Regions from separate parts of the Streptomyces sp. NPDC048196 genome, predicted to be linked through region 1. Evidence: riboswitches for the same ligand, from Rfam matches in the RefSeq annotation. Region 1 holds a riboswitch; the other holds the start of a gene.

Evidence for each region. A riboswitch is a leader RNA that binds a small molecule or an ion and turns the genes downstream of it on or off. The one in region 1 is predicted to bind thiamine pyrophosphate.
Region 2: linked by a shared signal. The riboswitch ahead of thiC (phosphomethylpyrimidine synthase ThiC) and the one ahead of thiO (glycine oxidase ThiO) in region 1 are both predicted to bind thiamine pyrophosphate.

Annotation. Positions count from the first base shown of each region.
Region 1 is NZ_JBEZMM010000021.1:393-12,426, reverse strand. Features, by position in the region: gene AB0E02_RS21085 (YhgE/Pip domain-containing protein) at 1-1,196, shown strand, start outside; gene AB0E02_RS21080 (TetR/AcrR family transcriptional regulator) at 1,232-1,855, shown strand; gene AB0E02_RS21075 (DUF4126 domain-containing protein) at 2,273-2,893, shown strand; gene AB0E02_RS21070 (NAD(P)/FAD-dependent oxidoreductase) at 2,962-4,485, shown strand; gene AB0E02_RS21065 (hypothetical protein) at 4,572-5,798, opposite strand; gene metF (methylenetetrahydrofolate reductase [NAD(P)H]) at 5,835-6,752, opposite strand; gene thiE (thiamine phosphate synthase) at 6,862-7,512, opposite strand; gene AB0E02_RS21050 (Rv2175c family DNA-binding protein) at 7,640-8,005, opposite strand; gene AB0E02_RS21045 (FAD-dependent oxidoreductase) at 8,151-9,434, opposite strand; TPP riboswitch at 9,590-9,702, shown strand; gene thiO (glycine oxidase ThiO) at 9,700-10,911, shown strand; gene thiS (sulfur carrier protein ThiS) at 10,908-11,129, shown strand; gene AB0E02_RS21030 (thiazole synthase) at 11,136-11,978, shown strand.
Region 2 is NZ_JBEZMM010000007.1:70,562-82,595, reverse strand. Features, by position in the region: gene AB0E02_RS10935 (cupin domain-containing protein) at 1-129, shown strand, start outside; gene AB0E02_RS10930 (DUF5326 family protein) at 366-590, shown strand; gene AB0E02_RS10925 (IclR family transcriptional regulator C-terminal domain-containing protein) at 1,545-2,279, shown strand; gene AB0E02_RS10920 (SsgA family sporulation/cell division regulator) at 2,384-2,806, shown strand; gene AB0E02_RS10915 (YibE/F family protein) at 3,283-4,911, opposite strand; TPP riboswitch at 5,172-5,328, shown strand; gene thiC (phosphomethylpyrimidine synthase ThiC) at 5,322-7,112, shown strand; gene AB0E02_RS10905 (hypothetical protein) at 7,307-8,209, opposite strand; gene AB0E02_RS10900 (metallophosphoesterase) at 8,435-9,508, opposite strand; gene AB0E02_RS10895 (LacI family DNA-binding transcriptional regulator) at 9,850-10,950, opposite strand; gene hisC (histidinol-phosphate transaminase) at 11,368-12,034, shown strand, end outside.

The sequences.
Region 1 (12,034 bases):
GTGAGAGCGGGGTCACCCTCGACACCTCCTGCGCCGAACTGAAGCGCATCAAGGACCAGGCGGCCACCGCGGCGGACAAGGCCGAGGAGGTCAGCGGCTACGTCCACGACCAGAAGAACCTCGACCGGCTGGGCCGGGACCTGGAAACCCTGCACTCCCTGGCGAGCGAGCTGGCGCAGCGCGGCCCCACCCTGGGCGCCGACATGGACGCCGCGGTCAAGAAGATCAACGACCTCAACGACGGTGCGCACAAGGTGTCCGCGGGCGCCCGCAAGCTGGCCGCGGGCAATGCGCAGCTGGCCGCCGGCGCGGACCGGCTGAACGACGGCGCGCACCAGCTGCACGACGGCACGGGCCGGGCCGCGGCCGGGATGCAGGACCTCGACTCCGGGGTGGGCAAGCTCAAGGACGGCGCGCAAACCCTGGACGGCGGCATGTTCAAGCTCTCCGACGGCTCGCAGAAGCTGGCCGGCGGCCTGCACGACGGGGCGAAGCGGATCCCCGACTACGGCAAGAGGGAGCGCGACGCCCGCACCCTGGTGATGTCCGACCCGGTGCAGCTGGCCTCCGGCGCCGCCCACAAGGCGCCCAACTACGGCACCGGTTTCGCGCCGTACTTCATCCCGCTGTCGCTGTGGGTCGGCGCCATGGTGGCGTACATGCTGATCCAGCCGCTCAACAGGCGGGCGCTGGCGATGGGCGCCTCCTCCTGGCGGGTGGCGGTCTCCGGCTGGCTGCCGGTGGTCGGCGTGGGCGTACTGCAGACCGCGGCCCTGATGTCCGTACTGCACTTCGGGCTCGGCCTGCAGATGGCCAGGGCGGCCGGCACGCTCGGCTTCCTGGCGCTGGTCACGGCCTGTTTCTCGGCGATCGTGCAGTGGCTGAACGCACAGTTCGGGCCGGCCGGCCGGATCCTGGTGCTGGCGCTGCTGATGCTCCAGCTGACCTCGGCCGGCGGCACGTACCCGGTGCAGACCAGCCCCGGCTTCTTCGGCGCCATCCACCCGTATCTGCCGATGAGTTACATCGTGGAGGGGCTGCGCCGGCTCATCACCGGGGGCGACCTCACGCCCGTATGGCAGGGCAGTGCGGTACTGGCGGCCTTCACCGTCGGCGCGCTCCTGCTGACCTCGCTGACCGCCCGTGGCCGCCAGGTGGTCCGGATGAAGGACCTCCACCCGGAGCTGAGCCTGTGAGCACGCACACCCCGGAGAGCGGCACAATCCCCTCCATGGACAGCTCCAACACACGCCGCGACGCCACCCGGCGCAAGCTCTTCGAAGCCGCGGTCACACTCATCGCCGAACAGGGCTTCTCCTCCACCACGGTGGACGAGATCGCCGAACGGGCGGGGGTCGCGAAGGGCACGGTCTACTACAACTTCGCGAGCAAGAACGTTCTCTTCGAGGAGCTGCTGCGGCACGGCATAGAGCTGCTGGCGACCTCCTTGCAGGCGGCCGCCGACGAGGTCATCGACCGGGGCGGCCGCCGGATCGACGCACTGGACGCGATGATCCGGGCCGGGCTGGACTTCATCTCCCGTTACCCGGCGCTCACCCAGCTCTACGTCGCCGAGCTGTGGCGCACCAACCGCGCCTGGCAGTCGACGCTGATGGTGGTGCGGGAGCGGGCCATCACGGTCGTCGAGAACGTGCTGCGCGAGGCGGTCGACCAGGAGGAGCTGAGCGAGGAGATCGACATTCCGCTGACCGCCTCGGCACTGTTCGGGATGGTCCTGGTGGCGGCCCTGGACTGGCAGTCGTACCAGCCGGACCGGTCGATCGACGAGGTGCACGCCGCGTTGTCCCGGCTGCTCCAGGGCCGGGTCAGCGGCCGTTCCGCGGAAGGCCGGTGACGACCGGCCACAACAACAGCGGGTAGCTGCGGACCGACCGCAGAAATGGATGAGTGCGCGCCGTATTGGTCAGGTACGGCGCGCACCCCTTTGTGTTCCCCCGCGGGCCCGCACCGGAGAGTGCGCCGCCCTGGCACGGATCGTTCCCCCTCCGATCCGACCAGGGCGGCGTTTCCCCCGTGCTCCCCCGTGGAGCCCCCGTACTCCCCCGTCGTTCCCCCGTCCTCCCCCGTCACGTCCGGGAGCCGCGCCGCTCCGCCGCCCCGTGTCGGCGGTGCGGCGCCGCTTCCCTTCCGTGGCCCCCACTCTTCCGTCCGGGCGGCCGCCGGCCCATCCGCGTACCTACTCATCTGGCCGTCTGAGTACGGATACTCAAAACTGAGCACCGGGCCCCACGGGCGGCCTACGATCTGCGTCGTGTCCGTACTTCCCTTGGTTTTCACCAGTGGCTGGGCGAGCGGGATCAACGCCTACGCCGTCGTCCTGCTCCTCGGCCTGCTCGGCACGGCCGGCGTCACCGACGACGTCCCCGCCGCGCTGCAGCGCCCCGACGTGCTGATCGTGGCCGGGGTGCTCTTCCTGGTGGAGGCGATCGCCGACAAGGTCCCCTACCTCGACTCGGTCTGGGACGCGGTGCACACGGTCGTCCGGCCGGTCGCGGGCGGCGTGGTGGCGGCGCTGCTGGCCGGGCACGACGGGTCGCTGCCCCAGCTGGCGGCGGGCGCGGTGGGCGGCTCCACGGCGCTGCTGAGCCACTTGGTCAAGGCGGGCACCCGGATCGCGGTGAACACCTCGCCGGAGCCGGCCAGCAACATCGTGCTGAGCCTGCTGGAGGACCTGGGCGTGGCCGGGATCGTGGTCCTCGCGGTCTTCCATCCGCTGATCGCCGGGTCCATCGCGGCACTGCTGCTGCTCACGGGCATCGTGGTGGTGGTCCTTCTGTGGTCGCGGATCCGCCGGTACCTGCGCCGGCGGCGGGCCCGGCGCGAGGAGAAGCGACTGGCCGCGGCGGGCGCCGGGGTGCCGCCGGCGGGCTGAGCGGGCCCCGGCCGCGACCGCACCCGCCCGTTCCGGCGTTGTCGGTGGCGGCGGATAAAGTCGCAGGCATGGCACGGATTGCGGTGATCGGCGCCGGGATGGGCGCGATGGCGGCCGCTGCCCGGCTGGCCGTCGCGGGCCACCGGGTGGCGGTGTTCGAGCGTGCCGCGACGCACGGCGGCGCGGTGCGGCAGCTGGCACGGGACGGTTTCACCTTCGACACGGGCCCGGGCCTGCTGCATCTGCCCGCGGTCTACCGCGACCTGTTCATCAAAACCGGCCGCGAGCCGCTGGAGAGCTGCCTGGAGCTGTCCCAGGTCGATCCCGCGAGCCGCCATGTCTTCGCCGACGGTACGGCGGTGTCGCTGCCCAACGCCTCGCGGGCCGGGGTCCTCGCGGCGCTGGACGAGGCGCTGGGCGCGGGGGCCGGTGAGCGCTGGAGCGAGCTGGTGGGCCGCGCCCGCGAGGCCTGGGACGCCGCCCGCCGGCCGCTTCTGGAGGAGCCGCTGTGGCAGGACTGGCGGGTGCTGGGGCGCGATCCGTATCCGGCGGTGCGCCGGCGCGGGCTGTTCGGCCGGCGCGACAAGGGGCCGACGACGGCCACCCTCGCCGAGATCGCCCGCCGCGAGCTGGCCGACCCCCGGTTGGTCGCCCTCCTGGAGAGCCATGCGCTGGCGTACGGCCTGGACCCGCGCCGGGCCCCGGCGAGCGCCGCGGTGCTGCCGTACATGGAGCAGACCTTCGGCAGCTGGTACCCCCGCGGCGGTGTGCGGGCGCTGGCCGACGCGCTGTACGAGCGCTGTCTGGCCCGCAAGGTGGAGTTCACCTTCGGTGCGGAGGTGACCGGGATCGCCGAGAAGGGCGGCCGGGTGGCGGGCGTCGAGCTGGCCGACGGCCGGCGGGAGGAGGCCGCCTTCGTGGTCGCGGGCCTCGACCCGGCCCGGCTGCCCGGGCTGCTGGGCGGCCGCGAGCCGTACGACGCGGACGAGGTGCGGCCGCGGACCGGCCCGGCGGACCGTGCCCCGGGACGGCTGACGGTCTGTCTGGCGCTGCGCGGGCCCCGCGAGGCGGGCGCGGTACACCGCACGGTGGTCCATGCCCCGGACCGCGCCGCTGAGTTGGCGGGCGTGTTCGGGGACGGCAGCGGGGGTCCGCGGACGCCCTGTGCGCGGCCGACGGTGACGGTGCTGCGCCCGGACGACCCCACGACGCGGCCCGACGGGGAGCACGAGGCGGTGACGCTGTCCGCGACGGTCGCGCCGCACGGCCCGGTGGACCGGCTCGACGGTGCGGCCGTCGAGGAGGCGGCCGACCGGCTGACGACGGTGGCCGAGGCCGCGGTGCCGGGGCTGCGCGAGCGGGTGCTGTGGCGTGAGGTGCTGCCGCCGGCGGACGGGGAGGCGATACCGGCCCCCGCGTTGCCGGGCCGGGAGGGCCGCTTCCTGCGGCCCGGGAACCGCACCCGGATACCGGGGCTGTACGCGGTCGGCGGCTGGTCACACCCGGGCGGCGGTCTGGCGCACGCCGGGATGTCCGGGGCGCTCGTCGCGGGACTGATCGTGCACGGCGACGACTGGCACGGCTCCACGTAGGGCCGGGCCGGGGTGGTCGGGGGACGTCAGGGGCGGTCGGAGCGACCCGGCGGCGGGCCGGAACGAGCCTGCGGCTCTCGGCACCGTCAGTAGCGGTACGGCCGGCCGTCGTAGTCCTGCTGCTGGTACGGCGGGTAGGGCTGCTGCTCGGGCGGGAGTTCGTCACCACGCTGCTGCGGGACCCAGACCCCGCCGGGCGGGGTCTCGCCGTAGCCCTGGCCGGGGTTCTGTCCCGCCGGCTGGCCCTGGTCGCCGTACTGCTGCCCGCCGTAGGACGCCTGGCCGTAGGGGTCGGGCTGGGCGTAGGGGTCGTAGGGCGCGGCGTACTGCTGGCCGCCGTAGGGGTCGGAGTAGCCGGCCTGGCCGGAGCCGTCGCCGTAGGCCGCGTACGGGTCGCCGTAGGGGTCCTGGCCGGCCGCGGGCGTGCCGTAACTGCCGCCGTAGCCATAGCCGTTGGCGTCACCGGCGCCGCTGCCCGCGGTGCCGTCCGTGGTGGCCCCGTACGCGTCGTAGCCGCCGTAGTCGCTGTAGTCGCTGCTCTGCGGGGCTCGGGCGTCCGGGCTGTAGATGCCGTACTGGCCGGTCTCCTCGGGCATCGGCTGCGGTGCGTAGACGGTGGTGGCGTCGAAGGCCTGGGTGGCGAACACGCTCCGGTCCTGCGGGTCCTGGTACGGGTCCGGACCGCCGTAGCCGCCCGCGCCGTACCCGTCGGCCGCGGAGTCGTAGGAGTTCTGACCGGCGTAGGAGTCCTGGCCGGCGTAGGAATCCTGGCCGGCGTAGGAGTCCCGGTCCGCGTAGGCATCCTGGCCGGCGGCGTACGGGTCCTGGCCGCCGTAACCGTCCTGCCCGGGGAAGCCGGGGCTCTGGAAGCCCCCGGTGCTCTCGAAGGTGTCCGGGCCCCCGTCCGCGCCCCGGCCGGGGCCGGCCTGCGGAGCGTCGGCCGGGCCGCCACCGGGACCGTCGGCCGGCGGCACCGCCTCGACGTCGGAGACCTGCAGGGACGGTTCGGCGGCGGGCGGGCCGGACCGGCGACCGCGGCGCCGCCGGCTCTCACCGGGCTTGCCGCCCAGCGCCCAGCCCTCGGTGAAACCGCGTTTGAAGGAGAGCGTCACATTGGTCTGGCCGGTGGCGAACGCGATCAGACCGACCCCGATCACGATCACCGAGGGGATGATGACGCCGATGACGACGCCGAGGAAGCCGACGAAGGCGAGCAACCGCCAGCGCAGCCGGGCCTTGTACTGGAGCAGCACCTCGCCCAGCAGCCACAGGGCGACCAGACCGAACGCGATGTAGAGGATCGTCCAGCCCATATACGCCCCTCTTCCGCCGCTCGCCGGCCACCGTGATCAGGGCCGCTGGTGCAGCCCCAGATTCTCGTAGATTTCCAGAGTCGCCGTGGAGTGGTTGAGGGTAATGAAGTGCAACCCGGGCACGTCCTCGGCCATCAAGCGCGAACACACCTCGGTCGCGTACTCGATCCCAATGGAGCGTACCGCCGCCGGGTCGTCCTTGACGGCCAGGATGCGCTCGGCCAGTTCGGGCGGGAACGCGGCATTGCTGAGCTGCGCGAACCGCTCGATCTGACGGACGTTCGTGACCGGCATGATCTCCGGGATGATGGGTGTCTGGCAACCCGCCGCCGCGACCCGGTCGCGGAGCCGGAAGTAGTCCTCCGGGTAGAAGAACATCTGGGTGATGGCGAAGTCCGCGCCGGCCCGGCACTTGGCGACGAAGTGGGTCACGTCGGTGTCCCAGTCCGTCGAGCGCGGGTGCATCTCGGGGAAGGCGGCGACGCCGACGCAGAAGTCGCCGGACTCCTTGATCAGCCGGACCAGGTCGGCGGCGTAGGAGACGCCGTCCGGGTGCTTGATCCACTCGCCCATGGGGTCGCCGGGCGGGTCGCCGCGCAGCGCGAGCATGTTGCGGATCCCGGCGTCGGCGTACTGGCCGATGATGTTGCGCAGGTCGGCGAGGGAGTGGTTGACCGCGGTCAGATGGGCCACCGGGGTGAGGGTGGTGTCCGTGGCGATGCGCTCCGTGGCGCGCACCGTGCCGTCACGGGAGGTGCCGCCGGCGCCGTACGTGACGGAGACGAAGGTCGGGGAGACGGCCTCGATCCGGCGAATGGCGTTCCACAGGGTCCGCTCACCCTTCTCGGTCTTCGGGGCGGCGAACTCGAAGGAGTAGGACTGCTTGCCGGAAGCGAGCAGCTCACGCACGGTCCGTGCGCGATCAGTCCTGGTGGAAGCTGTACCTAGGGCCATACGGGCAGGTTAACCAGCAGCCGGTCTCACACCAACCGTCATCGGCGTTATGCCTGGTTGGTCCGGTTCATGTCCAGTGGGTGGACATTTTGCGGCCCGCCGGGGCCCGTCAGGCGTCCCAGGTCCGGATGCGCTTGGCCAGTGCGGCGGCCGCCGCGCCCGGATCGTCGGCCTCCGTGATCGCCCGGACCACCACCACCCGGCGGGCGCCGGCCGTCAGCACCTCGTCGAGGTTGCCGGCGTCGATCCCGCCGATCGCGAACCAGGGGCGCTCGGGGGCGCGCGCGGCGGTGTACCGGACCAGGTCCAGGCCGGGGGCGTGCCGGCCCGGCTTGGTGGGGGTCGGCCAGCAGGGGCCGGTGCAGAAGTAGTCCACGCCCGCTTCGGTGAGCGCGACGTCCACCTCGGCCTCGGCGTGCGTGGAGCGGCCTATCAGGACGTCGGGGCCGAGCAGGGCGCGGGCGGCCGGGACGGGCAGGTCACCCTGGCCGAGGTGCAGCACATCGCTGCCGGCGGCGTGCGCCACGTCCGCCCGGTCGTTCACGGCCAGCAGCTTGCCGTGCCGCCGGCAGGCGTCCGCGAAGACCTCCAGGTGCCGCAGCTCCTCGCCGGCCTCCATGCCCTTGTCGCGCAGCTGGACGATGTCGACACCGGAAGCGAGCACCGCGTCCAGGAACTGCGGGAGGTCGCCCTGCTTCCTGCGGGCGTCCGTGCAGAGATAGAGCCGGGCGTCGGACAGGGCCTGTCGTGCGGCGCTCATGGGCGGATTCCCCCAGGTCAGGGGCGTACGGACCGGGTCTTCCGGTCCGTACGCCCCGAAAGGTGGTTACGGATCGAGGTGGCTGCGGAGGCCGCCGCGGCTGCCGGGGGCGGCCGCGGCGGCGGCGTCAGACGGCGAGGGCCTGGGCCCGGCGCTTGACCTCCGTGCCGCGATTCTCGCGCAGCGCCTGCGCCGGGGTGCCGGGCAGGCTCTCATCCTCGGTGAACAGCCACTCCAGCATCTCCTCGTCGGTGAAGCCGTCGTCCTTGAGGAGGGTGAGGGTACCGACGAGGCCCTTGACCACCTTGTCGTCCTTGATGAAATCGGCGGGCACCTGGAGCACCCGGTTCTCGCCGCGGCGCACCGCGATCAGCTGGCCCTCCTTGACCAGCTGCCGGACACGGGTCACCTCGACGCCGAGTTGTTCGGCGATGTCGGGGAGGGTGAGCCAGGCGGGGACGAGTCCATCGATCTTTGCGTCAATCTCGGTCACAGGACAAGCCTGCCACCTCGCACTGACAGCCGGTAGCCGGGCATCCCCGTCAGGGCCGTTCCGGCACACCGGAGAGTGACCACGCGCCCTCGGCGCGCCCGCCGGTGCGCCCGCCGGCGCCCCCGATGCCCCGGCCGCCCGCCGGCTACAGCGCCGCGGCCTTCAGCGGTACCGCCGCGTTCGCCGCCCGCTCCCGGTCCAGGGCCACACCCCGCTCGATGAGCTTGCGCCCCTGGGCGAGGTCCCGCGGCCGCCCCACGGCGAGCAGGGCGACCAGCCGGCCCCCGGGGCTCCCGCCGGCCGGCGTCCCGCCCGGCCCGCCGGCGCCGCGCAGCCAGAGCACCGACCAGGCCGCGCCGGAGGGGTCGCCGCGCCACACCAGCTCGTCGGAGTCCACGTGATGGCCCACGTACTGCACGAACCGGCCGAACTGCTCGGACCAGAAGTACGGGACGGGGTCGTAGACCAGCCCCTCCGATCCGGCGCGGGCGATGTTCTCGGCGACCGTACGGGGGCCCTGGAGGGCGTTGTCCCAGTGGTGGACCAGCAGGCGGGTGCCGTAACGGGTGGACGGGAAGGAGGCGCAGTCGCCGACCGCGTAGACATCGGGGGCGGAGGTGCGCAGCCGTTCGTCGGTGAGCACCGAGCCGTCCTCGACCGAGATCTCCACGCCCGAGCCGGCAAGCCAGGCGGTGGCGGGGCGGGCGCCGATGCCGACGACCACCGCGTCGGCGGGCAGCACCGTGCCGTCGGCGAGGGTGACCGCCCCGGACGTCACGGAGGCGACCCGGGCGCCGAGCCGCAGCTCGGCGCCGGCGTCCGCGTACCAGCCGGTCATGTGGGCGGCGACCTCGGCGGGCAGCGCACCGGCCAGCGGGCGGTCGGCGGCCTCGACGACGGTGACCGCGCAGCCCGCCTCCCGGGCCGCGGTCGCGAACTCGGCGCCGATCCAGCCGGCCCCGACGACCACGATCTCGTGCTGGGCGGCGAGCACCGGCCGCAGCCGTTCGGCGTCGTCGAGGGTGCGCAGCAGGTGGACGCCGGGCAGCCCCTCGCTGCCGGGCAGCGTGATCGGGTCGGCACCGGTGGCGATCACCGCGTGGTCGTACGGCACCCGGCCCGCATCCGTCTCGACCACGCGCTCCTCCGGGACCAGGGCGGTGACCCGGCGGCCGAGGTGGAGGTCGATGTTCAGCCCGGCGAAATCGACCTCGAAGGCGGAGCCGTCGGCCTTGCCCAGCAGGACCGCCTTGGAGAGCGGGGGGCGGTCGTAGGGCTGGTGCGGCTCGTCGCCGATCAGCGTGATCGTGCCGGGCCAGCCCTGTTCCCGCAGGGCGACCGCGGTCTGCACGCCCGCGATTCCGGCGCCGACGATCACCACGCGCAGCGTGCGGTCAGGGGCCTGGGAGGACTTGCTCTGCTCGCTCACCCGATCACTCTAGGACGGGCGGCGACGCGGCTCGCAGCAGCGCGCAAGGAGATCTCTGACACACCGTCACGGACCGCCGTCCCGGTCCCCGGGGCCACCGGTGTGGCCCCGCGTTCCCTTACGGCCCGTCGCGGCCCCGTATTAGGGTGACCGATGCACGCACTCGCGGGAGCCCGGGCGTACCGGGCTGAGAGGGAGGCTGGCCGGCCTCCGACCGTACGAACCTGATCCGGGTCATGCCGGCGAAGGGAGGGGCTGGACGCCCATGCATCCACCTGCCACAGGAACCACGAAGCACCCCGATGTACTCGTCATCGGCGGCGGCATCATCGGGCTGGTCACCGCCTGGCGGGCGGCCGGCCGCGGGCTGACCGTCGCCGTGGCCGATCCCGCACCGGGCGGCGGCGCGGCACACGTCGCGGCCGGCATGCTGGCCGCGGTCACCGAGCTCCACTACGGCGAGCAGACCCTGCTGGGCCTCAACCTCGCCTCGGCCCGCCGCTATCCGCGGTTCGTCGAGGAGCTGGAGGAGGCCGGCGGGCAGCCGACCGGCTACCGGCGGTGCGGCACCCTGGCGGTCGCCCTGGACGCCGACGACCGGGCCCACCTGCGCGAACTGCACGCCCTGCAGATCCGTTCGGGGCTGGACTCCCAGTGGCTCACCGGCCGGGAGTGCCGCCGCCTGGAGCCGATGCTGGCCCCCGGCGTACGTGGCGGGCTACGGGTCGACGGCGACCACCAGGTCGATCCGCGCCGGCTGGCCCATGCGCTGCTGGTGGCCTGCGAGCGCGCCGGGGTGGTCTTCCACCGCACGCGCGCGCAGCGGCTGACGGTCGACGCCGGGCGGGCCGGCGGGGCCCAACTCGCCGACGGGACACGGCTGTCGGCCGGCCAGACCGTACTGGCGGCGGGCAGCTTCAGCGGCCGGCTGGCCGGGGTGCCCGAGGAGGTGCGGCCGCCGGTGCGGCCGGTCAAGGGACAGGTGCTGCGGCTGCGGCTGCCGGACATGCCGGCCGGCTCCCCCGCCTTCCTGTCGCGCACCGTACGGGCCGTCGTCCGCGGCAATCCGCTCTATCTGGTGCCGCGGGAGAGCGGCGAACTGGTCGTCGGCGCCACCAGCGAGGAGCTGGGCTGGGACACCACGGTCACCGCCGGCGGCGTCTACGAGCTGCTGCGGGACACGCACGAGCTGGTGCCCGGCATCACCGAGCTGCCGCTCGTGGAGAGCTGCGCCGGGCTGCGCCCCGGCTCCCCCGACAACGCCCCGCTGCTCGGCCCGACCGAACTGCCCGGCCTGCACCTGGCCACCGGCCACTTCCGCAACGGTGTCCTGCTGACGCCGGTCACCGGTGACGTGATGGCCGAACTGCTGGCCACCGGGAGCCTCCCCGACGAGGCCCGCCCCTTCAGCCCCGCGCGCTTCGCCACCACCTCGAAGGCCGCGCACCCCCGCCTCCTCCAGGAGCAGCCCGTATGAGCGCCCCCGCCCCCACCATCTCGGTGTCCGTCAACGGCGAACCCCGCGAGATCCCCGGCGGACTCACCCTCGACCGGCTCGTCGCGACCCTGTCCTCGGCGCCGTCCGGGGTGGCCGCCGCGGTCAACGAGGTCGTGGTGCCGCGCACCCGGTGGCCCGCCACCCCGCTCGGCGACGGCGACCGGGTCGAGGTCCTCACCGCGGTCCAGGGAGGCTGACCCGCCATGGCCGAAACCGACCTCTCCGCCGAGACGCGCGTCACCCCGCCCACCGACACCTCCGATCCCCTCACCATCGCCGACACCACCTTCACCTCCCGCCTGATCATGGGCACCGGCGGCGCACCCAGCCTCGACGTCCTGGAACGGGCACTGCTCGCCTCCGGTACGGAGCTGACCACGGTCGCCATGCGGCGGCTGGACCCGACCGTGCAGGGCTCGGTGCTGTCCGTCCTGAACCGGCACGGGATCCGGGTGCTGCCCAATACGGCGGGCTGCTTCACCGCGGGCGAGGCGGTGCTCACCGCCCGGCTCGCCCGGGAGGCGCTCGGCACCGACTGGGTCAAGCTGGAGGTCGTCGCGGACGAGCGCACCCTGCTGCCCGACCCGATCGAGCTGCTGGACGCCGCGGAGACCCTGGTGGACGACGGCTTCACGGTGCTGCCCTACACGAACGACGATCCGGTGCTGGCCCGCAAACTGGAGGACGTGGGCTGCGCCGCGATCATGCCGCTGGGCTCGCCGATCGGCTCCGGCCTGGGCATCCGCAACCCGCACAACTTCCAGCTGATCACCGAGCGGGCCGGCGTCCCCGTCATCCTGGACGCCGGCGCCGGCACGGCCTCCGACGCGGCCCTCGCGATGGAACTGGGCTGCGCGGCGGTCATGCTGGCCTCCGCGGTGACCCGCGCCCAAGAACCCGTCCTCATGGCACACGCGATGCGCCACGCGGTGGCGGCGGGCCGCCTGGCGCACCGCGCGGGCCGCATCCCGCAACGCCACTTCGCGGTCGCGTCCTCCCCCGGGGACGGGATGGCCGCACTCGACCCTGAACGGCCGGCGTTCTGACCCTGCCGTTGCGCGCTTTGCGGCGCCTCCCACGTACCCGTCTGCTGCGCCGCGGG
Region 2 (12,034 bases), on a different contig from region 1:
GTCGGGGCGGAGACGGAGCCGGTGGCGCGCGGCAGCGTCGTCTACGTGCCGGCCGGGGTACCGCACAAGTTCCATCACATCAGCGAGGATCTGCGGGTGATGGTGGTCTTCTCTCCTCCTGAGAGCTAAGGGTCGGGACCCCGAAACCCGTAGGGGACAAGTCAGGGTTGAGCCAGGGCTGCGAGGCCCCCGCGGCGGTGTCCGGCGCCCTAGCATCGGGGGTGATGGAAGAGCCGGAGGCGGCGAGGCGGCAGGTCCACAGCCCGCGGACGGTGCCATCGGCGCTGAGACGCAGCGCACCGGACAGATAGCGCGGTACGGACAACGGTACAGACAGCGCGACCGACAGAAAGCAGGGCAGAGCAGTGGCTGGTAAGGGGATATTCACAGGACTTCCGTGGTGGGTCACCTGGGTTGTGGTGCCCGTCATCCTGATCGTGGTCTTCGGCGGCCTGATCGCCTCCGCGCTCCACTTCCTGATCGGCCTGCTGTTCAAGGTCCTCATAGCGGCGGCTCTGATCGCGGGTGTCCTTTACCTGGTCCGCCGGTTCACCGGCTCCTCGTCGTCCTCGTCGAAGACCGACTGGTAAGCCACGGGGCCGCGCCGGGGACCGCCCACCGCGGCGGTCCACCTGCGTGTGGTTGCTCCGCCCCGGCGCCCACGCGCGGGCAGCGGCTTCTCCTCTCAGTGGTCGCCCGCCCGGGCACCCACTTCTCCGCAGTGGTCCGCGCCCGGGCACCCGCTTCCCCGGGGCGGGCGATCACCCGCCCCGGCGGGCCCGGGATGTGGCCCGCCGAAGGGGAAGGTGCCTTCGGGCCCGAGCGCGACCTCGGACGGATACGACCTCGGCGGAAACAACCCCGACCGACGCGACCCCGACTGACGTGACCCCGACGGTCGCGACCCTGGGCGGATCCGACCCAGGATGGACGTCGCTTGCAACGGACATCGCTTGCAACGGACATTGCTTGGAACGGGCATCGCTTCCAATGGGCGTTGCTTCGGGCGGAGGTGGGTGCCCGGCGACGGCGGCGCCTGGACGAATGTGGTCCAGAGGCAGGTCGGGCCGGGACGCTGGTGTTCCCGGATGACGGTGCCCCGGCAAGGAGCGAACGGTGCCCGGCAAGGACCGAACCCAACAGCGCCCCCGCCGCATCAATTTCCCTTGAAATTGCCGCTGGGCCAGGCGGGTTAACTCCCTCGGCTTTCGGCCTACCGGCGCGATGTGCGGAGCTAGAGTGCGGACCGCAGACGTCTTCCGGATGGTGACGTTACGCATGTTGACGTTCTCACGGTGCCGCCTGGACATGACGCCCGGGCGGTGGCGTTCGGATGGCGGCGTGCGGATGTCGCAGTGCGGGTGGTGACGTTTGGGAGGCGCTGCATGAGGCGAGGCCGGGACGGGTGTCACCGCCGGGGGACGGGCGACGCGCGGGCGCGGGAGCGGTTCCCGCGACCGGGGTGCCCGGGCCCCGCGGCGAGCGGAACCTGGGGGTTGGCGTTGGCAACGGCGAATGGCGAATCCGGCTCTCACCCCACCCTGATCGGATCGGTGCAGCGGGCGCTCCGGTTGCTGGAGGCGGTGGGGGCGCACGAGGACGGGGCGCCCGCCAAACAACTCGCCAGAGAGACCGGACTGCCGCTGCCGACGACGTACCACCTGCTGCGGACCCTGACCCACGAGGGCTATCTGCGCCGGGAGAACGGCGTGTTCGTCTTCGGGGAGGCGGCCGAAGCCATCGGCCGGGCCGGGGCCAGGCGCCGGCAGCGGTCCCAGATCTCGGAGGCGCTGGCGCTCGCGGGCCGGGAGTTGGGAGCCGCCGTCTACTTCGCCGTCTACCGCGAGGGTGAAGTGGAGGTCGTGGCGGTGACCGACGACCCGGAACGGCCGCCGGTGGAGGAGTGGGTCGACTTCCGAAGCACCGCCCACGCCCACGCGATCGGGCAATGTCTGCTCGCTCAGCTTGACGACGCGACAAGGAAGGAGCATCTGGCCCGCTATCCCGTGCAGTCCATAACCCCGTTCTCCCTGGACACCGAGGACGATCTGCTGCGCCGTCTGGATACGGTGCGTCGCGGTCAGGCCGCCTACGAACGCCACGAATATGCCCTCGGCACGGTCTGTGCGGCCATTCCCATCCAGGTCGGTGCGGCCGCGGCGGCCTTGGCGGTCTCGCTGCCCGCGGAAGAACTGCATCGATTGCGGTCCGTTACGGATCGACTACGAAAAATGGCGGAGGCGACACTAACGACACTCGCCTTCTCTATCAGTATCTGAAAACTCACTCCTTGTGATCTGCCTGCACCTGGCCGACGATGGCGTCAATAGGGCTATGGGGGATGTTTCCCGGCTATCTCCGATCAAGTGCGGGGCAGTGGTTGATGACCGACACAGTTCAGGCAGAAGTGATCATGAGCTTCGTCGTCTCCGAGGAGCTTTCGTTCCGGATCCCGGTGGATCTCGACTTCGACAGCGCCGATCCGTATGCCGTCCGTCTCACCTTCGACCTGCCCGGCGATGCGCCCGTGACCTGGGCGTTCGGTCGTGAGCTGCTGCTGGACGGGCTGAGTCGGCCGTCCGGTGAGGGTGATGTGCGGATCGAACCGGCCTCGACCGCGCACCTCAGCGACGTCTTCATCAGCCTTCAAGTGGGCATCGAGCGCGCCCTGTTCCGGGTCAGCGCGGCGCCTCTGGTCGCCTTCCTGGACCGTACGGACCGGCTCGTCCCGCTTGGCAAGGAAGAGGTCTGCGACACCCTGGAAGCGGTCCTGGACCAGATCCTCACGGAGGCCCCCGCCGGCTGACCCGCCCGCGCCCCACCGGCCCAGCCCACTCGACCCTGTCCCCTGGCCGCGTCGCCCACCTGGCTGCGACCCGCGGCCGCGCCTATCTCTTGCGGCCGGGGTCGTGCCGGCCTGGTTGCGACGTCCGTGCCGGTCTGGCTGCGGCCCGGTTCGTGGCCTTCTGGTGTCGCCCGGGTGCGTGCCCGTCTGCGGGGAGAACCTCGATCCGCGCTCGCGCGTCCGCGCCCGGCCGGCCACCCCATCGTGACCGCGTCCCGTGTCCTCGCGTTCCGCGTCCCGGGGGTGGCGCCCCGTGTCCCCGCGTTCGCGCGGCCCCCGTCCCCGCGTCCCAGGGTGTCGCGTCCTCGCGTTCCGGGTGCCCCGCGCCTACGGCTCGCGTGGGCCTGGCCTCCGCGCCTCCAGCCGGTGTCGAGCCATAGACCTCGCACGATGCGATCTCCGAACCGAACCGCTCCCTAGCCCCCTGCTTCCCCTCCTCACCGCCGACGGCGCCTGCCGCGGCCTCCGCGGTGGCTGGAGCTCGGGCGGGGGGTGGCTGCTGATTGCTCTGATGACCCGGCCGTCTGCTGCGTCCCGTGGGTGTCCGGTGGGGCGGTCGCACCCTGCGTGCCGTAGTTACCCGGCGGGGCCACTGCACTCCGTGTGCCGGGGATGTCCGATGGGGCGGCTGCGCCGCGCGTGCCGAGGGTGTCCGGTGGGGACGTGGCGCTCTCGGCCTCGGAGATATTTGGGCGGGTGCCTCTGCCTCGGGGGCTGGGCTTTTTGCGGTCTGCTGCGACGACCAGGGCTGCCAGTAGCGTCGTCAGGGGTACCGAGGCCACCAGGCCGATGCTGCCCACCAGGGTGCGGACGATTTCCTCGGCCACCACCTCGCTCGTGGCGACCGTGCCGACGCTGCTCTGTGCGATGGAGAACAGCAAAAGCAACGGCAGGGCGGCGCCCGCGTAGGCCAGTACGAGGGTGTTGACGACGGAGGCGATGTGATCCCGGCCGATCCGCATTGCCGCGCCGTACAGCTTGCGCCAGCCGGCCGACGGGTCCGCCTCCCGTAGCTCCCAGATCGCCGCGGTCTGGGTGACCGTCACATCGTCGAGCACGCCCAGGGACCCGATGATGATCCCGGCCAGCAGCAGACCGCGGATCTCGATGTTCGGATAGAGGCCGTGCACCAGACCCGTGGTGTCGTCCGTATTGCCGGTCAGCAGCGCCCAGTTGATGAACACGGACCCCAGCAGCCCGATCAGCAGCAGCGACGCGAGGGTGCCGAGCACCGCGACCGAGGTGCGCGCCGTCAGGCCGTGGCACATGTACAGGGCGATCAGCATGATCGCGCTGCCTCCGACCACGGCCACCACCAGCGGATCGGAGCCCTGGAGGATCGCCGGCAGGATGAACAGCGTCAGGACGACGAAGCTGGCCGCCAGTGCCACCAGCGCCAGCACCCCGCGCAGCCGTCCTACGACGACGACCGCCAGGGCGAAGATTCCCGCCAGGATCCACATCGGCACCGACCGGTCGACATCGCTGACCGAGTACTGGAGCTCCTTGGGCGCCTTGGGGGAGTACGCCACCACGACGTCCTGTCCGGTGGAGTAGTGCCGGAGCGCGTCCGGCGTCACCACCGTCTGGAAGGTGCGTCCGGTGTTCTCGCCCGTGGTGACCTTGATCGTCGCCTGCTGGCAGGGCTTTCCCTTCGCCGCTCCCCCGGTCGGCTGTTGCCCGGTCGGCGACGGTGGCTGGGGCTGCTGCTCGGCATGTACGTCGGCGCAGTTGACCTCCGCGACCTTGATCACGCGGGCACGTTCCGTGGGCTGGTCGAAGCCCACACCGGACGGTTTGTGCGGTGGTGCACCGCCCGGCCAGAGCACGACCAGGCCGACCGCCACCGCGGCCGCGAACGGGATCAGGACCGCCGCGATCACCTTGCGCAGATGCCGGGAAACGGGCGCGGCAGGTCCGTGGCCATGACTGTGCCCGTGGCCATGACTGTGCCCGTGCCCGTGCCCGGAGCCATGGCCGTGGGCGTGCGCCTGCTCATGCCCGTGCCCATCCCCGTGTCCACCCCCCTGCGGGCCGGCCTGCTGACCAGCCAGTGGACCAGCCAGTTGGCCGGCCTGCGGACCAGCCAGCGGACCCGTCGGTGGACCCCCCTGCGCGCCGGACTGCTGCCGACCGGACTGCTGACGACCGGTATACGGACGGCCGGGCTGCGGGCGGCCGGGCGGAAGGTGGGGCTCGTGAGTGCTCACCGCCCGATCATTGCAAGATGTCCGGCTGCCCTCGCAAGACGTGCGGCTGCTGTCGGTGCTCCGTTCCGACGGGCCCCCTGTTCACTCCGCGGCATCGGCCGCTACCGTGGTGCCACCTTTGCAATCGCGGGAGCTCGGAGCACCGGGCTGAGAGGGCGCTGACCTTCGTCCCAGCGGTGTTTCACGTGAAACACCGGCGGACGGGTACCGCTGCGTCGACCGCCGAACCTGTTACCGGGTAATGCCGGCGTAGGGAGTTGGGTCTTATGACTCTGCAGGATGCACGCACGCCCGAAAGCGGAAGCGGTGCCAGCGGCGAGCCGAAGGAGATCGGCTGGCACAAGGGCTATGTCTCCGGATCGCGCCCGGACCTGCGGGTACCGGTCCGGCGAGTGCACCTCACCAACGGCAAGGACGTGACGCTCTACGACACGTCAGGGCCATATACCGACCCGAACATCGAAACCGACGTCCGCCGTGGCCTGGCGCCGCTGCGGGAGAACTGGATCATCGGCCGCGGCGACACCGAGGAGTACGCGGGCCGGCCTCTGCGCCCGGAGGACGACGGCCTCAAGCACACCTCGCCGCGCGGCGGCCTCAAGAACCTCGACGCGGTCTTCCCCGGCCGCCCGCGCCAGCCGCGCCGCGGCCGTGACGGCGCCGCGGTCACCCAGCTCGCCTACGCCCGGCGCGGCGAGGTCACCGCGGAGATGGAGTACGTCGCACTCCGCGAGAACGTCGCGCCGGAGTTCGTACGGGACGAGATCGCGGCCGGCCGCGCGGTGCTGCCGGCCAACGTCAACCACCCGGAGATCGAGCCGATGATCATCGGCAAGAACTTCCTGGTGAAGGTGAACGCCAACATCGGTAATTCGGCGGTCACTTCCTCCATCGAGGAGGAGGTGGAGAAGATGACGTGGGCGACGCGCTGGGGCGCGGACACGGTCATGGACCTCTCCACCGGCCGCAACATCCACACCACCCGCGAGTGGGTGCTGCGCAACTCCCCCGTCCCGATCGGCACCGTCCCGCTCTACCAGGCGCTGGAGAAGGTCGACGGCAAGGCGGAGGAGCTGACCTGGGAGATCTACAAGGACACCGTCATCGAGCAGGCCGAACAGGGCGTGGACTACATGACGGTGCACGCCGGTGTGCTGCTCCGCTACGTCCCGCTCACCGCCCGCCGCAAGACCGGCATCGTCTCGCGCGGCGGCTCGATCATGGCCGCGTGGTGTCTGGCGCACCACAAGGAGTCGTTCCTCTACACGCACTTCGAGGAGCTCTGCGAGATCCTCGCCTCCTACGACGTGACCTACTCGCTCGGTGACGGCCTGCGCCCCGGCTCCATCGCGGACGCCAACGACGAGGCGCAGTTCGCGGAGCTGAAGACGCTTGGCGAGCTCAACACCATCGCCAAGCGGCACGGCGTGCAGACGATGATCGAGGGCCCGGGACATGTCCCGATGCACAAGATCAAGGAGAACATCGACCTCCAGCAGGAGATCTGCGAGGAGGCCCCGTTCTACACGCTCGGGCCGCTGACCACCGACATCGCGCCCGCCTACGACCACATCACCTCCGGTATCGGCGCGGCGATGATCGCCTGGTGGGGCACCGCGATGCTCTGCTACGTCACGCCCAAGGAGCACCTGGGCCTGCCGGACCGCGATGACGTCAAGACCGGCGTGATCACCTACAAGATCGCGGCCCATGCGGCGGATCTGGCCAAGGGGCACCCGGGCGCCCAGGAATGGGACGACGCGCTCTCCGACGCGCGCTTCGAGTTCCGCTGGGAGGACCAGTTCAACCTGGCTCTCGACCCGGACACGGCACGCGCCTTCCACGACGAGACGCTGCCCGCCGAGCCGGCCAAGACGGCGCACTTCTGCTCGATGTGCGGGCCGAAGTTCTGCTCCATGAAGATCAGCAGGAGCATCACGGAGCAGTTCGGCGGCGACGCGGACGCCACGCCCGAGGAGGTCGAGGCCGGGATGCTGGAGAAGTCGAAGGAGTTCGCGGCAGCGGGGAACCGGGTGTACCTGCCGCTGGCGGACTGATCGGCTGACGGCGTGTGGGGGCCCCGACAGGGCTGGGCCCCAACAGGGCCTCCACCGCCGCCTCCCCCATCCGGTTCCTGGCGCCGCCTGGTCCCGAGCGCCGTCGGGTTCCTGGCGCCGCCCGGTCCGAGCGCCGCCCGGTTCCTGGCGCCGCCCGGTCCGAGCGCCGCCCGGTTCCTCGCGCCGCCCGGCTCCTAGTCCGCCCCCTCGTCCGGCCCCCCGTGATCCGGGCTGGTGAAGTCCGGGCTGGAGTAGCGCGGCCGGGAGGCCGAGGAGCCGGTTTCGGGGCTGGAGAACTCCGGGCGGGTGTAACCGAGCGTCGGGATGCGGCTCTCGGAGACCGGGGTGCGGCGCGGGACGTAGCGGACCGGGTCGTCGTCCGGAGTGGCCGTGGGGTCGGCGAGCGCCTCGCGCAGAAAGGGCAGCAGCCCGCGCTCCAGCAGGGCGCGCCGCCACGCCTCCCGGGCCTGCTCCAGGGACTCGTACAGCTCGTCGACTCTGGCGGACTCGGCGGACGGGCCGTTGCGCAGTGCGGTGACGACCAGGCAGGTCATCGCGACCAGGGAGCCGGCCGCGGTGAGCGCCGCGAACACCCAGCCGACGCTGATCAGTGGCTGCGCCAGCGACTTGTCGGGGCTGACCGCGCGCAGGACGTAGCCGATGACGAGAAAGAGCACGGCGGCGATACCGGCGAGGACCGGGGCGAGCACGGTGACCACCGCCGCCAGCCCGGCACCGGTGTTTCCGGCCTCGTCCCCGGCCGGGTCGGTGGCCGGTCCCGGCCCCTCCTCGGCGTCCTCCTCGTGCTCCCCGGCGGGCACCACGGGGCCGGACGCCGGGCCGGAGACGGCCGGTGCCGGTGCCCGCAGCTCGGCACGGAGCTGGACATAGCGTTGGTATTCGGCCGTTGCGCAGGCGGCGATGGCGGTGGTCGCGCTGAGCGCCATCGTGCGCAACTGCTCGTTGTTCAGATGCTTTCCCGTGGCGGCGGTGAGGTCGTCCGGGCGGTATTCCGCGGTACGCAGCGCCTCATCAAGGAGCCGCGCGAATTCCGCGCGGTCCTCGTTCAGCAGGTGCGGAGCGCTGTTCATGTGCATCCCCCGATGCTCCGTAGGGCCGTACGGCCGGCGTGGGCCGGGCAGTGGGCGGAAACGGAGGAGAGCCTGCTACGGATAGACCGATGGTAGAGCGACTCCGGTCCGGGGTGACAGAGAGTTTGCGGAAATTGAGTAACCGCCCGACCGGATCCCGCCGGTGTCTCCCCTCGTCCCTGCCCGCACCGGTCGTCCCGCCGGTCCGGGGGATACCTGCCCCGGGAACGCTCAGCCAGTCAGGGGGAGTTGGACGACCAGCAGCTTTCCGGCCATCGTGATGCCGCCGTCCATGGCGATGGCCAGACCGTCGGCGTAGACGTGCGGACCGTCGACCGCGATGCCGTCGCCCTCGCCGTCCTCCGTGCCGACCTCGCCCAGGAGGTACGGGATCGGGCTGTGGCCGTGCACGACGCGGTCACCGCCGTAGGCGTCCAGGAGTTCGCGTACGGCCTGCGAGCCGGACTCGTCGCGGAAGGCGAAGCGCTTGGTGAACTTCCGGAAGAGGTCCCAGACTTCGTCGGCGTCGCTGCGGGTGAGGACCTCGTGGACGGTGTCGTTGACGGCCTCGATGGAGTCGCCGTATTCGAGGTAGGCGGTGGTGTCGGAGTGCACGAGCAGATGCCCGTCCTCCTCCATCACGGCGTCCAGCCGGGCCATCCACTGCAGGTGGTGGTCCTCCAGGCGGTCCATGTCGGTCTTCTGGCCGCCGTTGAGGAGCCAGGCGGCCTGGAACGAGGCGGTGCCGGCGCCGGACTGCACAGGGGTGTCGCCGAACCGCTTGGCGCCCAGCAGCAGCAGCTCGTGATTGCCCATCAGGGCCTTGCAGTAGCCGCCGGCCGCCGCGGCCTCCGCGGACAGCTGCATGACCAGGTCGATCACGCCGATGCCGTCCGGGCCGCGGTCGGTGAAGTCGCCGAGGAACCACAGCCGGGCGTTGCCGGCCGCCCAGCTGCCGTCGGCGTCGATCAGGCCTTCGGCGGCCAGCGCCTCGCGCAGCTCGTCGTAGTAGCCGTGCACATCGCCGACGACGTAGAGGGGGCCCATGCCCTCGGGCGCGTCGGAGCTCATGGCCGGGTCGGGGACCGGCGCGACGGACGGCCGGTCGATGAGCGTGTCCGTCCGGCCCGGGGTGACGACCGGCAGGTCGCGGGCGGTAGGGGTGTAGTCCTCGGGCAGCTCGACCGGCGGCGAGGCCGGCGGCACCGCGGGGGGTGCAGGGGGCGCGGTGGGCGGTGCGACCGGGGGACCGGCGGGCAGATGGACCGGCGGGCCGGCCGGCGGCACGGGGGATCCGGCAGACATTTCGGGCGGCGGAGCGGACGCCGGAGCTTGTCCACCCATGGTCCACACCATGGGTTCCTGACTGGCCCCCTGAGTCATCGACCCCTCCACCGTTGCGCCGCCGTGCACCTCTCGGACCTTGCCTGGTCGACGGCGGTCCGCGGTGTCGTGCGCCCATCATAGGAATGCCGGTCGCGGGTTGTGACGCACCCGGGGGTGGTCAATCCGCTGGAGCCTGGCATTCGCGGCTGATTTCTCCCGGGATCGCCCTGTTTTTTCTGCGTCAACGCGGGCGCCCTCGCGTCAATGCGGGCGCTCCGGCGTCGTCCGGCGCGCCCGCTCGTTCGTGTTCGGCGGCGCGTTCAGTCGCCGGCGGGACCTCGTGGCGGGCTGATGGTCGTGCGTGGGGACCGCCGCTGGGAGGAGGTGCGCACGATCAGATCGGTCGGTATCACCTGCTCGATCGGGCGTCCGGTGTCGAGCCCCTCGATGGCGTCGATGAGGATCTGCACGACGGCGGTGCCGATCCGGCGCGGCTTGAGGGAGAGCGTGGTGATCGGCGGTTCGGTCGTGGCGTAGACGGTGGATTCGCTGCAGCAGACCAGCAGCAGGTCCTCCGGGACGCGCAGGCCGTAGCGCCGGGCGGCGGCGAGCAGATCGGTGCCGTTGGGGTCGAAGAGGCCGTAGACGGCGTCCGGCCGGTCCGGGCGGGCCAGCAGCCGGTCGGCGGCCACCGCGCCCGCACACGGGTCGTGGGCCGGGTACGACTCGTAGACCGGATCCTGCCCGACCCGCTCGCACCAGTGCAGGTACGCCGTGGTCGAAAGGCGGGTGTAGGTGTCGGTGGTGGTGCCGGTGAGCAGGCCGATGCGGCGGGCGCCGGCGTCGGCGAGGTGGTCGAGCAGGCCGAGGACGGCGGCCTCGTGGTCGTTGTCGACCCATCCGGTGACCGGCAGGGCCCCGCCGGGGCGGCCGTCGGAGACCACCGGGATCCCGTGCCGGACGAGCTCGGTCACGACCGGGTCGCCGTCGGCGGGGTCGATGACGACCGTGCCGTCCAGGGCGACGTTGGACCACACGTCGTGCCGGGAGGTCGCGGGGAGGATGACCAGCGCGTAGCCGCGGGCCAGGGCCGCGGAGGTGGCCGCTCTGGCCATCTCGGCGAAGTAGGCGAACTCGGTGAAGGTGAAAGGTTCATCCCCGTACGTGGTCACGGTCAGGCCGAGGAGCCCCGACTTGCCGGTACGGAGGGTGCGGGCGGCTGCGGACGGGCGGTAGCCCAGCCGGTCGGCCACCTCGCGGACGTGGCTACGGGTGGCATCCGGAAGCCGGCCCTTGCCGTTGAGCGCGTCGGAGACGGTCGTGATCGACACACCGGCTGCGGCGGCCACATCGCGGATGCCCGCCCGCCCCAGCCGGCGACCGGTCGCCCGGCTCACCTGGTGCTTCCCTGCTGCTGTCATGGCGAGCCGATAGTAGGGCTCGATAGGGCCATTCGCGGGGCCTTGACTGCGCCGATGGAAAGGCACGTTTCTGCAAGGTGATCTAACGTCAGATGCCGTACAAGCGAGGGAAGTTGGGGGTTGTGCTGGCTATTTGAGGGGAGAATTGCTGGCTCGACCTGTCGATCGGTTCAGGTCTCGAAGAGGTCTCAAGTCACCTTGACGAGGGATGCGCGCCACGGCGTAGGCCACCGGCGCGCGACTGCGAGCGGGGCGCGCCCCGAAGGTCTCACGCTGGCCCCGTCCGGGTGATCTTGGTGCACGGGTGCGGAGGGATGTGCCGGGCGCCCGATCCCTGCCGGGGCTGCCGCCGAACGGGTCAATCCTCTTAAGGTGTGCAGTATTGGAGATGGACGGGACGGTCGAGGAGGACCTGCGGTGAGCGAGAAGACCCCGAAGCTGCGTGCGGCGCTGGACGGCATCCCCACCTACAAGCCGGGGCGGCCGGCGCCGGCCGACGGTCCCGTCACCTACAAGCTGTCCTCCAACGAGAATCCCTATCCGCCGCTGCCGGGCGTCCTGGAGAGCGCGGTGACCGCCGCGGGGTCCTTCAACCGTTACCCGGACATGGCCTGCACGGGCCTGATGGCGGAGCTGGCCGACCGGTTCTCGGTGCCGGTGGAGCATCTGGCGACCGGCACCGGCTCGGTGGGCGTGGCCCAGCAGCTGATCCAGTCGACGGCCGGGCCGGGTGACGAAGTGATCTACGCCTGGCGGTCGTTCGAGGCGTACCCGATCATCACCCAGGTGTCCGGGGCCACCTCCGTGCAGGTCCCGCTGACCTCCGGTGAGGTGCACGACCTCGACGCGATGCTCGCCGCGATCACCGACCGGACCCGGCTGATCTTCGTCTGCAATCCCAACAACCCCACCGGGACCGTCGTCCGCCGCGCGGAGCTGGAGTCGTTCCTGGACCGGGTGCCGGGGGACGTGCTGGTGGTGCTGGACGAGGCGTACCGCGAGTTCATCCGCGACGCCGAGGTGCCGGACGGGATCGAGATCTACCGCGACCGTCCCAACGTCTGCGTGCTGCGGACCTTCTCGA